3 regions of the Streptomyces sp. NPDC051051 genome follow, and region 1 is predicted to be linked to each of the others. Evidence: riboswitches for the same ligand, from Rfam matches in the RefSeq annotation. Region 1 holds a riboswitch; each other region holds the start of a gene.
The links. A riboswitch is a leader RNA that binds a small molecule or an ion and turns the genes downstream of it on or off. The one in region 1 is predicted to bind cobalamin.

Region 1 (4,742 bases):
CTTCCTCCTCCTCACGGGTCCGGCGCTCGCGGGCCTGGCCCACGAACGCCGGATCGACCGCCGACTGCGCGGGCCGCGGACTCAGAAGTCCTCGTCCAGGTCCACGGTGCCCTCCACCGCCACCTGGTACGCCGACGGACGGCGCTCGAAGAAGTTGGTCAGCTCCTGAACACCCTGCAACTCCATGAAGGAGAACGGGTTCTCCGAGCCGTACACCGGGGCGAAACCGAGGCGGCTGAGCCGCTGGTCGGCGACGCACTCGAGGTACTGGCGCATCGAGTCGGTGTTCATGCCCGGCAGTCCGTCCCCGCACAGGTCGCGGGCGAACTGCAGCTCGGCCTCGACGGCCTCCCGCAGCATGTCGGTGACCTGCTCCTGGAGCCGGTCGTCGAACAGCTCCGGCTCCTCCTTGCGGACGGTGTCGACGACCTCGAACGCGAAGGACATGTGCATGGTCTCGTCACGGAAGACCCAGTTGGTGCCGGTGGCGAGGCCGTGCAGCAGACCCCGGCTGCGGAACCAGTAGACGTAGGCGAAGGCGCCGTAGAAGAACAGGCCCTCGATGCAGGCGGCGAAGCAGATCAGGTTGAGCAGGAAGCGGCGGCGGTCGGACGCCGACTCCAGCCGGTCCAGCTTCTCCACCGAGTCCATCCAGCGGAAGCAGAACTCGGCCTTCTCCCGGATGGACGGGATGTTCTCGACCGCGTCGAAGGCGGCGGCGCGGTCCTCCGGATCGGGGAGGTAGGTGTCCAGCAGGGTCAGGTAGAACTGGACGTGCACGGCCTCCTCGAACAGCTGCCGGCTCAGGTAGAGCCGCGCCTCGGGGGAGTTGATGTGCTTGTACAGCGTCAGCACCAGGTTGTTCGCCACGATCGAGTCGCCCGTCGCGAAGAACGCGACCAGCCGCCCGATCAGGTGCTGCTCGGCGGGCGTCAGCTTCGCCAGGTCGGTGACGTCCGAGTGGAGGTCGACCTCCTCGACGGTCCAGGTGTTCTTGATGGCGTCCCGGTAGCGCTCGTAGAAGTCGGGGTAGCGCATCGGGCGCAGGGTCAGCTCGAAGCCCGGGTCGAGCAGGTTCTTGTTCTCCGGCATTACTGGCAGGCCTCACAGGACTCGGGGTTTTCGAGGGAGCAGGCGACGGCCTCTTCGGGGGCCGGCTGCTGCACGGGGATCGGGGCCTGCGCCTGTGCCGCGCGGGCGATGCGGGTCGCCGGGCGGGAGCGCAGGTAGTACGTCGTCTTCAGGCCCGACTTCCAGGCGTACGCGTACATCGAGGAGAGCTTGCCGATCGTCGGCGTCTCCAGGAACAGGTTCAGGGACTGCGCCTGGTCCAGGTACGGGGTGCGGGCGGCGGCCATGTCGATCAGGCCGCGCTGCGGGATCTCCCACGCCGTGCGGTACAGCGCCCGTACGTCCTCGGGGATCCAGGTGAAGGACTGCACCGAGCCGTTCGCCTCGCGCAGGGCCTCGCGGGTGCGGGCGTCCCAGACGCCCAGCTCCTTGAGTTCCCGCACCAGGTAGGAGTTGACCTGGAGGAACTCGCCGGACAGCGTCTCGCGCTTGAACAGGTTGGAGACCTGCGGCTCGATGCACTCGTAGACACCGGCGATGGACGCGATGGTGGCGGTCGGCGCGATGGCCAGGAGCAGCGAGTTGCGCATGCCGGTCGCCGCGACGCGCTCGCGCAGCGCCGCCCAGCGCTCCGGCCAGGCGAACTCGACACCGTAGTGGTCGGGGTGCAGCACGCCCCGGGCGGTACGGGTCTTCTCCCAGGCGGGCAGCGGGCCGTTGCGCTCGGCGAGGTCGGCGGAGGCCTCGTACGCGGCGAGCATGATCCGCTCGGCGATCCGGGTGGAGAGCGCCCTGGCCGCGGGCGAGTCGAAGGGCAGCCGCAGCTTGAAGAAGACGTCCTGGAGGCCCATCGCGCCCAGCCCGACCGGGCGCCAGCGGGCGTTGGAGCGGCCCGCCTGCTCGGTGGGGTAGAAGTTGATGTCGACGACCCGGTCGAGGAAGGTGACGGCGGTGCGGACGGTCTCGTCCAGCCGCTCCCAGTCGATGACCTCGGCGGCCCCGGGGGCCGTGTCGACGAACGCGCCGAGGTTCACCGAACCCAGGTTGCAGACCGCCGTCTCGCCGTCGTCGGTGACCTCCAGGATCTCCGTGCACAGGTTCGAGGAGTGGACCACGTGGCCCGGTTCGGCGGTCTGGTTGGCGGTGCGGTTGGCCGCGTCCTTGAAGGTCATCCAGCCGTTGCCGGTCTGGGCGAGGGTGCGCATCATGCGTCCGTACAGGTCGCGGGCCGCGATGGTCTTCCTCGCGAGGCCCGCGGCCTCGGCCGCGCGGTAGGCCGCGTCGAACTCGTCGCCCCACAGGTCGACCAGCTCGGGTACGTCGGCCGGGGAGAACAGCGACCACTGCCCGTCGGCGTCGACCCGCCGCATGAACTCGTCCGGCACCCAGTGCGCCAGGTTGAGGTTGTGCGTACGGCGCGCGTCCTCACCGGTGTTGTCGCGCAGTTCCAGGAACTCCTCGATGTCGGAGTGCCAGGTCTCCAGGTAGACCGCGGCCGCGCCCTTGCGCCGGCCGCCCTGGTTCACGGCGGCGACCGAGGCGTCCAGGGTCTTCAGGAACGGCACGATGCCGTTGGAGTGCCCGTTGGTGCCGCGGATGAGCGACCCGCGCGAGCGGATGCGGCTGTACGACAGCCCGATGCCGCCGGCGTGCTTGGAGAGGCGGGCGACCTGGTGGTAGCGGTCGTAGATGGAGTCCAGCTCGTCCAGGGGGGAGTCGAGGAGGTAGCAGGACGACATCTGCGGGTGCCGGGTGCCGGAGTTGAACAGGGTGGGGGAGGAGGGGAGGTAGTCCAGGCGGCTCATCAGCCCGTAGAGCGCGGCGACCTCGTCGACGGACCTCGCCGTGTCGTCTTCGGCCAGGCCGCTCGCCACCCGCAGCAGGAAGTGCTGGGGGGTCTCGACGACCTTGCGGGTCAGCGGGTGGCGCAGCAGGTAGCGGCTGTGCAGGGTGCGCAGGCCGAAGTAGCCGAAGCGGTCGTCGGCGTCCGTGTCGACCAGCGCGTCGAGCCGGGCGGCGTGCAGCCGCACGAACTCGGCGGTGCGGTCGGCGATCAGGCCCTCGCGGTGGCCGACGGCGACGGACGTGGTGAAGGAGGTGACGCCCTGGGAGGCGGCCTCGGCGCGGATGCCGATCGTCAGCAGCCGGGCGGCCAGCCGGGAGTAGGCGGGGTCCTCGGAGATCAGACCGGCGGCCGCCTCCGTGGCCAGTTCGCGCAGCTCCGCCTCGTCCGCCCGCGCGGACCGGCCCCGCAGCGCGGCGGCGGCGACCCGGCCGGGGTCGGTGTCGGGGAGGTCGGCGGTCAGCTCGGTCAGGGTCCGCAGCAGTGCGGCTCCGGGACCGTCGGTCTCCGGGGCTGCTGAAGCCGGTTCGGCTGGCGCGATGGTCACGTGGGGCTCTCCCTCGCTCGGCGGGGGCCTTGCGCAGGGCAGGGGGCGGCACACGAGCGCGGGGCGCGTCGCGTCCACCGGCCCATTCCGCGAGGCCCGGACGTCAGGGCACCCGAGCCGGACGGACCGGGTGCGCTGCCGGCAGGTGCTCGGACTGACCATGCGTGCGCATATGGGTATGCGCGCACGCACGTACACCGTTGCGGGACAGTTCCGGATTCGCACCGGATTCCCCTGCGGCGACAGCGAGCATGAGCATACATCTTGTGCCGGGCTGCCACGTGACCCCCAGATGTTGTGTCGGGCTGGCTTCGCAGCGTCAACTCCGAGGGGACAGGGCCCCGTCCTCGCGGCACGAGCGCGTACGACAGCGGGCCGCCGGGGCGACGTGCCCCGGGCGGCCCGCTGCGGGATGTGGAGGGAGTGGTGGGCGGGGACGCCCCGCGCTAGTGCCCCGCTCCCGCCCCCGCCGTCGCCGGCGGCAGCTCCACCTGGACGCCCGGGTCGCCGGCGTCCGCCGTGTAGTCCGACGGGGACGTCTCGTCGACGCCCTCCGGGGCCTTGAGCGCCTTCAGGACGAAGGTCAGCACCACCGTCACCACCACGTTCAGCACGAACGCCGTCAGGCCGATGTAGCCGATCTCGCCGATGCCGGGGATCTCCTTCGACGAGCCGCCGAAGTGCGCCTGCGTCGGAGAGGCGACGCCGTACGCCGCGAACGTGCCGTAGACCATGCCGACGGCCCAGCCGGCCAGCAGGGCCCAGCGGTGGAACCAGCGGGTGAACAGGCCGCCCACCAGGGCCGGGAAGGTCTGGAGGATCCAGATGCCGCCCAGCAGCTGGAAGTTGATGGCGACCGTCTTGTCCATGGTGAGGACGAAGACCAGCGCGCCCACCTTCACCAGCAGCGAGACCAGTTTGGAGACACGGGTCTCCTCCTTGGGCGTGGCGTCCGGCTTGATGAAGTCCTTGTAGATGTTGCGGGTGAAGAGGTTCGCGGCCGCGATGGACATGATGGCGGCCGGCACCAGCGCGCCGATGCCGATCGCCGCGAAGGCCACACCGGCGAACCACGCCGGGAACATGTCCTCGAAGAGCTGCGGGATCGCCAACTGGCCGTTGGTGACCTTCACTCCGGCGGCGATCGCCATGAAGCCCAGCAGGGCGAGCAGGCCGAGCATCAGGGAGTACAGCGGCAGGATCGTGGTGTTGCGGCGGATCACCTCACGGCTGCGCGAGGACAGCGTCGCGGTGATCGAGTGCGGGTACATGAACAGCGCC
Region 2 (4,742 bases), on a different contig from region 1:
GTGACACTGGGGCTGATGCACCGGTGAGCGGGCGCGACTCAGGGGCCCGTTCCCACGGACGCGGCGGCATCCGGGGCTTCGTCAAGGACAACGGCCTGGGGCTGTTCTTCACCCTCGGGTTCCTGCTGACCCTGGTCGGGCAGGCGTTCGCCGGACAGGCCGACTTCAACGACCAGCTGGCCGCAGACCAGCTCCAGACCGTCGGTTTCCTCACCTACGTCACCTCGTCCGACTTCGCGGTCGACGTGGCGGAGAACTGGCAGTCGGAGTACCTCCAGTTCTTCCTCTACATCGGGGCGACGATCTGGCTGCTCCAGCGGGGCTCCCCGGAGTCCAAGGAACCGGGAAAGTCCGGCACCGAGTCCGACGATGACCAGATGGTCGGCGAGCACGCGGTGGCGACCTCGCCCAAGTGGGCGGCGGCCTCCGGCTGGCGGCGCACGCTGTACTCGCACTCCCTGCTGCTGGTCATGGGCACCATCTTCGTCCTGTGCTGGCTGGTGCAGTCGATCACCGGCGTGGCCGCCTACAACGAGCAGCGGCTGCGTCAGCTGCAGGCACCCTTGAGCTGGTCCCAGTACCTGGGCGCCGCCGACTTCTGGAACCGCACGCTCCAGAACTGGCAGTCCGAACTGCTGGCCGTCGCCTCCATGGCGGTGCTGTCGATCTACCTGCGCCAGCGGGGCTCACCGGAGTCCAAGCCGGTCGGCGCGGCGCACGACGCCACCGGCGTCGAGGGCTGAGGCACTCTGTCGCGGACTCAGCCCCCGGCCAGCAGCGCCGCCAGTTCCTCCGGGCTGCGCGGTCCGGCCTTCCCTTCGGACAACAGGCCCTGACCGGCGAGCAGTCGGGCGACCGCGATGCCCCAGGGCAGGCGCAGGCCCGCCTCGCGGAGCAGGTCCGTGCGGGCCAGCGAGATGTCCGCCGGACCGGTGTGCACGCCGGACGGGGTGAGCAGGGCCGCGTCGTCGGCCCAGCGCAGGGCGAGATCGACGTCGTGGGTGGCCATCACCACCGTCGTACCGGACGCGCGCAGCCCGTCCAGCGTGGTGAGCAGCCGTTCCTGGCCGTCCGGGTCGAGCCCGGCGGTCGGCTCGTCGAGGATCAGCACGCGTGGCCGCATCGCGACGGCGCCCGCGATCGCGGTCCGCTTGCGCTGCCCGTAGGACAGCAGGTGAGTGGGCCGGTCGGCCAGGGCGGTGATGTCCAGCGCGGCGAGCGCCTCGTCCACCCGGACCCGCACCTCGGCGTCGGGCAGCCCCAGGTTCAGCGGCCCGAACGACACGTCCTGGGCGACGGACGCGGCGAACAGCTGGTCGTCGGGGTCCTGCACCACCAGCTGCACGGTCGTCCGCAGCCGGGTCAACCCCTTGCGGTCGTACCCCACCGGCCGTCCCTCGACCGTCAACGTGCCGGTGCGCGGGCGCAGTCCGCCGCTGAGCAGTCGCATCAGGGTCGTCTTCCCGCTGCCGTTGCGGCCGAGCAGGGCGAGGGCGCGCCCCGCGCGCACCGTGAAGTCGAGGTCCTCGAGCACGGCCGGGCCGTCCTCGTACCCGAAGCAGACACCCCGCAGGGCGACCAGCTCGCTCATGACAGGGGCCTTTCCAGGACGAGGGTGAGGGCGGCCAGAGCCACCAGGAGGGCGGCCGCGGCCGCCGTGAAGCGGGCGGAGACACGGGCCTCGGGCACCAGGACGCGCAGGGTGCCGTCGTAACCGCGCCCGGCGAGCCCGGCCTGCAGCCGCGCCGCCCGGTCGAAGGCCCGCACGAACGCGGTGGCGCCGAGCCCGGCGAGCGAACGCCACTCGGCGGCCCGGCCGGTGTGCCCGAGCCGGGCCGCCTGCGCCTCCCGGATCCGGCGCATCGAGTCCAGCAGCAGGAAGCTCATGCGGTACGTCACCAGGGCGACGTCGACGACCGGCGCGGGCACGCCTGCCCTCACCAGGCGGGGCAGCAGATCCGACATGGGCGTGGTGAACGCGAACAGCAGCACGCCGAGTGAGGCGGCCGAGGTGCGCAGCATCAGCTCCCCGGCCCGCACCGGGCCACCGTCGGCCGGGGACACGAACCCGTCGGGCCCGCCCACCTGGACGAGGAGGGTGAGCGCGCCCGTCGCGCAGAAGCCCAGCGGGACCCGGTAGGCGCGCCACAGCCGGCGGGGCGGCACCCCCGCCGGACCCAGCAGCAGGGCGAGTGCCGTCACCAGCACCAGGGCCGCGCCCGGCCAGGGCGGCAGGGAGATCGCGAGCAGGGTGAGGCCGAGCCCCAGCACGGCCTTGTCCACGGGATGACGGTGGCGCCAGCGACTGCCGTGCGCCGCCGCGTCGATCGGCAGCACGTCCGATCAGACCCGTTCCTGCGGAGACTTCCCGGCGTCGGGCGTGCTCACGTCGTCCCGCGCCTCGGCCCCGTCCTGTTTCTCCTCCAGGCGGGCCAGCGCCCGCAGTTCGCCCTGGCGGCGGCCACGGCGCACCCCGAAGTAGTAGGCGAGGACGCCCGCGCCCAGGGCCGCCTGGAGGGAGAACAGCGCCGACTCGATCTCCCCGGACGGAGGCTCGTACAGGGGCGAGAACCACGGTTCGTAGTCCGGCTCCAGCTCGGTGATCGCCGTCTCCGCCTCGCTGTCGGAGCCGGTGAACGGCTGCTCCTTGTGGTCGCCGAGACCCAGGGCCAGCGGCAGCACCGCGAGCGCGAGCACGGCGAGCAGCAGCAGGAGGTTGATCTTGGTGTTCCGCTTCACCGGGCCACCGCCCCGGTCGTGTCCGGCTTCCGGTTCCGGCCCCCGGTCACCAGCACGCCCAGCCGGGTCAGTTCGCCCTTGCTGGACTGCACGAGGAGACGCATCACCAGGACGGTGAGGAGCCCCTCGCTCACGGCCAGCGGGATCTGCGTGACGGCGAAGATGGACCCGAACTTGCCGAGCGCGCCCAGGAACCCGCTGCTCGGGTCGGGGAACGCCAGCGCCAGTTGCACGCTGGTCACGCAGTAGGTGGACAGGTCGGCGACGAACGCGCCGGCGAACACCGTGACCATCAACGGCACGCCGTAGCGCCGCAGCAGGCGGTAGACGCCGTATCCGGCCCACGGTCCGACGATCGCCATCGAGAACACGTTGGCGCCGAGCGTGGTCAGGCCACCGTGCGCGAGCAGCAGGGCCTGGAAGAGCAGGGTGATCGTGCCCAGCACGGCCATGATCGGCGGCCGGAACAGGACGGCGCCCAGGCCGGTGCCGGTGGGATGCGAGCAACTCCCGGTCACCGAAGGGAGCTTGAGTGCGGACAGGACGAACGTGAAGGCGCCGGAGGCGCCGAGCAGCAGCGTGCTCTCGGGATGCTCCCTGACTTCACGGGTGAGCGACCGGGCTCCGTGGACGACGAACGGCGCCGACGCGACGCTCCAGGCGACCGCGTGCGCCGGAGGCAGAAAACCCTCGGCTATGTGCATGGCTCAGCAGACCCTCTCCAGCACCTCGTGGATGGTTGACGCGCCTTGGCCGGTCTCCTGGCTGACGGGTACCACCGCCCGTGCTCCGCCTTCCCGGGTCCGTGAGGACCCAGTGGCTGCCCGCGAGGGCCGGAGCCGGACTTCCCGATCACAGTGGCGAGGGCCGCACCGGCATCACACCGGATTTCCCGTTCACCAAGGCGTGGTGACAGTAGTGCGAGGACAGGGGCGGTGACAAGCGGGAACGGGGGCGCACGGGCGGCGGACGCGGGGTGCCGACCCGGCGCACACCGGCCGCGCCGGGGCCGCACCGCGGTCACGCGGACACCGCTCGGCGGCCGTGTCGGTTCCGACACACCGGTCGGTCGGCGGCCGTGCCGGTCCGGGAATCCGGAGGGTCAGCGGCCGTGCCAGTCCAGGCACACCACGAGCGCGTCGTCCTCCGTCACGGACCCGCCGCGGTGCCCCGCCAGTTCGCGCAGCACGGCACGCGGGACCTCGGCCGCCGGCAGCAGCCGGGTGGCCGTGATCGCGCGGGCCAGGGCGGCGTCCCCGTACGTCCCTCCGCCGGGCGGAGCGACCGCGTGGACGCCGTCGCTGACGAACACCAGCCGGTCCTCGGGCTCCACCTGGAACGGCTGCGCCACGTAGTCGGTCTCCTCGAACATGCCCAGCGGCAACTGGGCTTCCAGGTCGACGGGTTCGACGGTGCCCGCCCGCAGCCGCAGCAGCCGCGGTGAGCCGGCGTCCACCACCTGGGCCCGGCCCGTGGCGACTTCGACCTCCAGCATCAGCACCGGCAGGTGGCAGCGGCCCCGGTAGTGGGCGTGCACCGCCTGGTCGGCCAGCGCCGCCTGGTCGGCGATCGGGAGGCCGGCCCGTCGCGCGTTGCGCAGCGCGCTGACCGCCAGGCTCGTCAGCAGCGACGCCTCCGTGCCGTCCCCCATGCCGTTGTTGACGTACAGGGTGAGGCGGTCGTCCGTCGCGGACCAGTCGAAGTTGGCGCCGCGGACGGCGTAGGCGGGCTCCATCTGGGCGCCGAGCGCGTATCCGGGGCCGGTGCCGGAGCGGGCCGGGAGGAGCTGCCACTGCATCTCCGCGGCCAGGGTGAGCCGTTCCCTGCGCCGGGCCCGCAGGTACAGGTCGGTGGCCCGCTCGGCCACGACCACCTCGTGCCCGAGCACCTGCGCGACCTCCGCCAGCTCGCCCAGCACGTCCGGCACCCCGCCGTCCTCGGGCAGCGTCACCGACAGCACCCCGAGCCGGTCGCCGCGCACCGAGACCGGCAGGTGCGCCCGC
Region 3 (4,742 bases), on a different contig from region 1:
CGGTGACGTCGTCCGGGGTGAGGCGGTCGTAGGGGACGCCCGAGGGGGTGACCAGGACGAGTTCCCCGACGCGGACCGAGACGTTGCCGGAGGTGCCGACGACGAGCCGGTCGGCGACGGTGCGGCGGGCCGTCGCCACGAGCTGTTCCCAGGCGTGTGCGACCTCCCCGCCGCGGAGGTCGTGGGGGTCGTGGATGCCGTCGCCGGTGTCGCGTCGCTGCTCTGCCATGCCGCGATCCTGCCAGGTGACGAACGTCTCTTTCGCGGCCTTCCGGGACCCTCGGGGAAGGGGGCGCGGGACCCGGGCCCGTGCGGCGTCCGGGGTGTCACGGCGGAGCGGAACGAGTCCCGCCGATTGTGGACATCATGAAGCCCGCCCCAGTTCACCTTCCGTTCACTCAGGTTACCTACGTTCATCCAGCCAATGACCTCGAACGATTGCCTGGGTAAATGGAAAGCTTCTCGCTGATCCTCGCGATTGTGGTAATGACCGCACTCGCGTTCGATTTCACGAACGGTTTCCACGACACCGCCAACGCGATGGCCACCACCATCTCGACCGGTGCCCTCAAGCCCAAGGTCGCGGTGGCCATGTCCGCCGTTCTGAACCTTGTAGGCGCCTTCCTCTCCGTGGAGGTCGCCAACACGATCTCCAAGGGTCTCGTCGACGAGACCGGCATCCGTCCCGAGGTCATCTTCGCCGCCCTGGTCGGCGCGATCCTCTGGAACCTGCTGACCTGGCTGGTCGGACTGCCGTCCAGTTCCTCGCACGCCCTGATGGGCGGTCTGATCGGCGCCACCATCGCCTCGGCCGGCGCCGGCGCGGTCCACGGCGACGTGCTCGTCACCAAGGTCCTGATCCCGGCCATCGCCGCGCCGATCGTCGCGGGCGTCGCGGCGATGCTCGCGACCCGGCTGTCGTACTCGCTGGGCAAGAAGGCCGACGGCAAGGCCGCCGCCAAGGGCTACCGAACCGGCCAGATCGCCTCCGCCGGCCTGGTCTCGCTCGCCCACGGCACCAACGACGCGCAGAAGACGATGGGCATCATCACCCTCGCCCTGGTCGCCGGCGGCGCCGTCGCCCCCGACTCCGACCCGCCGCTGTGGGTCATCCTGTCCGCGGGCCTGGCGATCGCGCTCGGCACCTACCTCGGCGGCTGGCGCATCATCCGCACCATGGGCAAGGGCCTGACCGACCTCCAGCCGCAGCAGGGCTTCGCCGCCCAGACCAGCGCGGCCACCGTCATCCTGGCCTCCTCCCACCTCGGCTTCTCGCTCTCCACCACGCACTCGGTGTCCGGCTCGGTGATGGGTGCGGGCCTCGGTCGCAAGGGCGGCGTCGTCCGCTGGTCGACCGCCACCCGGATGTTCGTGGCCTGGGGCCTGACGCTGCCGGCCGCGGCCCTGGTCGGCGCCCTCGCCGAGTACGTGACCGGCCTCGGCGACTGGGGCACGGCGCTCGTCGCGGCGTTCCTCATCGCCTCCAGCGCGGCGATCTGGAAGATCTCGCGGCGCGAGGTCATCGACCACACGAACGTCGTCGACGCGGACGAGGAGCCGGCCGGCGTGGTCACCACCGCGATCGCCGCCGTGACCCCGCCTCCGGCGGGCACGGTCGCCGAGGACCTCACGGCCACCATCCCCGCCCCGGCGGCGGAACCGGCTCCCCCGGCCGCTCCCACCGTCACCACCGTCTGAGTCCCGCCCCCACCGGTACGAAGGAAGAAGCAGCATGAAGATCGACTGGGCGGCTCTCGGCTCCGTCTTCGGCGTCAGTCTCGTCGTCACCGTGGCCCTCGTGGCCCTCTTCACCCTCGGCATCATGGGCCTCTCCCGCCGCGAGCGGGCCGCGGCCCAGGGCGGCTCCGCCACCCTGGCCGTCACCGGCGCGTACGCCTGCTTCGCGGCGTGCGCCGGTGCGGTGGCCTACGGGATCTCGCTGATCGTCGCCTGACGGACGGCACGCACACGCGCGTGGGGCGCGGGACGGACCACCGTCCCGCGCCCCACGCGTGCGTGACGGCCGTGACCGGCGGTGACCGGTGGTGTGTGGGGTTCTGCACACTGTCCCGTCGCAGGTCAACAGCGAGTTGACGGCCGTTCCGGGCCCGTGGTGGACTGCCGGGGCCATGTACGGCGACAGAAGAGGAAGCCGGTGTGAATCCGGCGCGGTCCCGCCACTGTCACCGGGGTAGACACCCCCGGGAGCCAGGAACTCTCGTCGCCGGTCTCGTCGAACCAGGGCGTGGACACCCTGAGTGAGGACATATCGCCATGCTCGGCTGCCGTTCGAGGTACAGCACCAGGTCGTTGCCCGGCCCGTCGGCCGGCTGAGCCGATGGGTGCCGATCGCCGCTACGCGTACGGTGCCGCCGCCGGCCTCCTGGGGGACCTGCTCCTCGGCGATCCGCGCCGGGGGCATCCGGTCGCCGTGTTCGGGCGGGCCGCGGCCGGCGTGGAACGGGTGCTGTGGCGGGACCACCGCGGGTGGGGCGCGCTGCACACCGCCGTGTGCGCCGGTGGCGCCGTGGCCCTCGGGGCCCTCGCCGCACGTGCCGTACGCCGCTCCCCCGCCGCCTCCGTCGCGTTGACCGGTGCCGCCGTGTGGGCCGTCGTCGGCGGGACCTCACTGGTACGGGAGGCCCGGACCGTCGGGCGGGCCCTGGAAGCGGGGGACGTCGAGGGCGCGCGGGCGCGGCTGCCGCACCTGTGCGGACGGGACCCGCAGGCCCTGGACGCCGACGGCATCGCCCGCGCGGTCGTCGAGTCCGTCGCCGAGAACACCTCCGACGCGGTCGTGGGCGCCCTGGTGTGGGGGGCCGTCGGCGGTGTGCCGGGACTGCTCGGGTTCCGGGCCGTCAACACCCTGGACGCCATGGTCGGCCACCGCTCGCCGCGCCACCTCCGCTTCGGGTGGGCGTCGGCCCGGCTGGACGACGTCGCCGGATGGCCGGGGGCACGGCTGACCGCCGTCCTGGCCGCCGTCGCCGGTGACGATCCGCGCGGGGCGGTGCGGGCCTGGCGGGCCGACGCGCGCAGGCATCCCAGTCCCAACGCCGGTCCCGTGGAGGCGTCGTTCGCCGGTGCCCTCGGGGTGCGGCTGGGCGGGACGCTGTCGTACGCCGGGCGCGTGGAACACCGGCCCGTGCTGAACGGGGAGCGGGGGCGGCCCGTCATGGCCCACGACATCGAACGCGCCGCGCGGCTCTCCCGCCGCGTCGGCCTGCTCGCGCTCGGCGTCACCGTCGCCGCGCGCGTCGTCTCCGCGGGTGTCCTCGCGGCGAGAGCGAAGGGGCGTACGTCATGAGCGGGGGTCTCCTCGTCGCCGGCACCACCTCGGACGCCGGCAAGAGCGTCGTCACCGCCGGGATCTGCCGGTGGCTGGTGCGGCAGGGGGTCAAGGTGGCGCCCTTCAAGGCGCAGAACATGTCCCTCAACTCGTTCGTGACCCGCGAGGGCGCCGAGATCGGGCGCGCGCAGGCCATGCAGGCGCAGGCCTGCCGCATCGAGCCGACGGCGCTGATGAATCCGGTGCTGCTCAAGCCGGGCGGCGAGCGGAGCAGTCAGGTCGTGCTGCTCGGCAGGCCGGTCGGCGAGATGAGCGCGCGCGGGTTCTTCGGGGGGACCGGGGAAGCCGGGGGGTCGTCCCCCGGGAACAGGCTGCGCGGCGGACGGCAGGAGGAACTCCTCGGGACCGTTCTCGACTGTCTCGCCGAGTTGCGGGGCACGTATGACGCGGTGATCTGTGAGGGGGCGGGCAGTCCCGCCGAGATCAACCTGCGGCGGACCGACATCGTGAACATGGGGATCGCCCGCAACGCGCGGCTCCCCGTGCTCGTCGTCGGCGACATCGACCGCGGCGGCGTCTTCGCCTCCTTCTTCGGGACCGTCGCACTGCTCTCGCCGCAGGACCAGGAACTGGTCGCCGGGTTCCTCGTCAACAAGTTCCGCGGTGACGTCTCGCTGCTGGAGCCGGGCCTGGACATGCTGCGCGGGCTGACCGGGCGGCGGACGTACGGGGTGCTGCCGTTCCGGCACGGGCTCGGGATCGACGAGGAGGACGGGATGGCGGTCTCCCTGCGGGGCGCCGTCCGGGAGTCGGCCGTCTCCGCGCCCGTCGGTGAGGACGTGCTGCGGGTCGCCGTCTGCGCGGTCCCGCTGATGTCCAACTTCACCGACGTGGACGCGCTGGCCGCCGAACCGGGCGTCGTCGTGCGGTTCGTGGACCGGCCGGAGGAACTGGCCGACGCCGACCTCGTGGTGCTCCCGGGGACCCGGGGGACGGTCCGGGCGCTGGAGTGGCTGCGGGAGCGCGGGCTGGCGGACGCCGTCCTGCGCAGGGTCGCCGAGGGGCGGCCCGTGCTGGGCGTCTGCGGCGGTTTCCAGATCCTCGGCGCGCACATCGAGGACGAGGTCGAGAGCCGGCGGGGCCATGTCGACGGGCTCGGGGTACTGCCCGTGCGGGTGCGGTTCGCCCGCGAGAAGACCCTGACCCGGCCGGTGGGGGAAGCCCTCGGCGAGCGGGTCGAGGGGTACGAGATCCATCACGGGGTCGCCGACGTCACCGGAGGCCAAGCCTTCCTGGACGGCTGCCGGGTCGGGCAGACCTGGGGCACCCACTGGCACGGCTCACTGGAGTCGGACGGTTTCCGCCGGGCGTTCCTGCGGGAGGTGGCGGCCGCCGCGGGCCGCCGTTTCGTGCCGGCCGCCGACACCTCCTTCGCCGCGCTGCGCGAGGAGCA

Region 2: another riboswitch for cobalamin. It lies ahead of AB0N31_RS29635 (energy-coupling factor ABC transporter permease); the one in region 1 lies ahead of AB0N31_RS06230 (ribonucleoside-diphosphate reductase subunit alpha).
Region 3: another riboswitch for cobalamin. It lies ahead of AB0N31_RS24280 (cobalamin biosynthesis protein); the one in region 1 lies ahead of AB0N31_RS06230 (ribonucleoside-diphosphate reductase subunit alpha).

What each region holds. Positions count from the first base shown of each region.
Region 1 covers NZ_JBFBCB010000005.1:186,671-191,412, reverse strand. The annotation lists gene AB0N31_RS06235 (ribonucleotide-diphosphate reductase subunit beta) at 82-1,092, opposite strand; gene AB0N31_RS06230 (ribonucleoside-diphosphate reductase subunit alpha) at 1,092-3,461, opposite strand; cobalamin riboswitch at 3,584-3,727, opposite strand; gene mctP (monocarboxylate uptake permease MctP) at 3,908-4,742, opposite strand, start outside.
Region 2 covers NZ_JBFBCB010000050.1:23,956-28,697, forward strand. The annotation lists gene AB0N31_RS29615 (DUF6766 family protein) at 24-743, shown strand; gene AB0N31_RS29620 (ATP-binding cassette domain-containing protein) at 761-1,591, opposite strand; gene cbiQ (cobalt ECF transporter T component CbiQ) at 1,588-2,337, opposite strand; gene AB0N31_RS29630 (energy-coupling factor ABC transporter substrate-binding protein) at 2,344-2,739, opposite strand; gene AB0N31_RS29635 (energy-coupling factor ABC transporter permease) at 2,736-3,443, opposite strand; cobalamin riboswitch at 3,473-3,658, opposite strand; gene AB0N31_RS29640 (PP2C family protein-serine/threonine phosphatase) at 3,842-4,742, opposite strand, start outside.
Region 3 covers NZ_JBFBCB010000034.1:31,879-36,620, reverse strand. The annotation lists gene AB0N31_RS24295 (class II aldolase/adducin family protein) at 1-229, opposite strand, end outside; gene AB0N31_RS24290 (inorganic phosphate transporter) at 451-1,698, shown strand; gene AB0N31_RS24285 (hypothetical protein) at 1,733-1,954, shown strand; cobalamin riboswitch at 2,106-2,238, shown strand; gene AB0N31_RS24280 (cobalamin biosynthesis protein) at 2,339-3,307, shown strand; gene AB0N31_RS24275 (cobyric acid synthase) at 3,304-4,742, shown strand, end outside.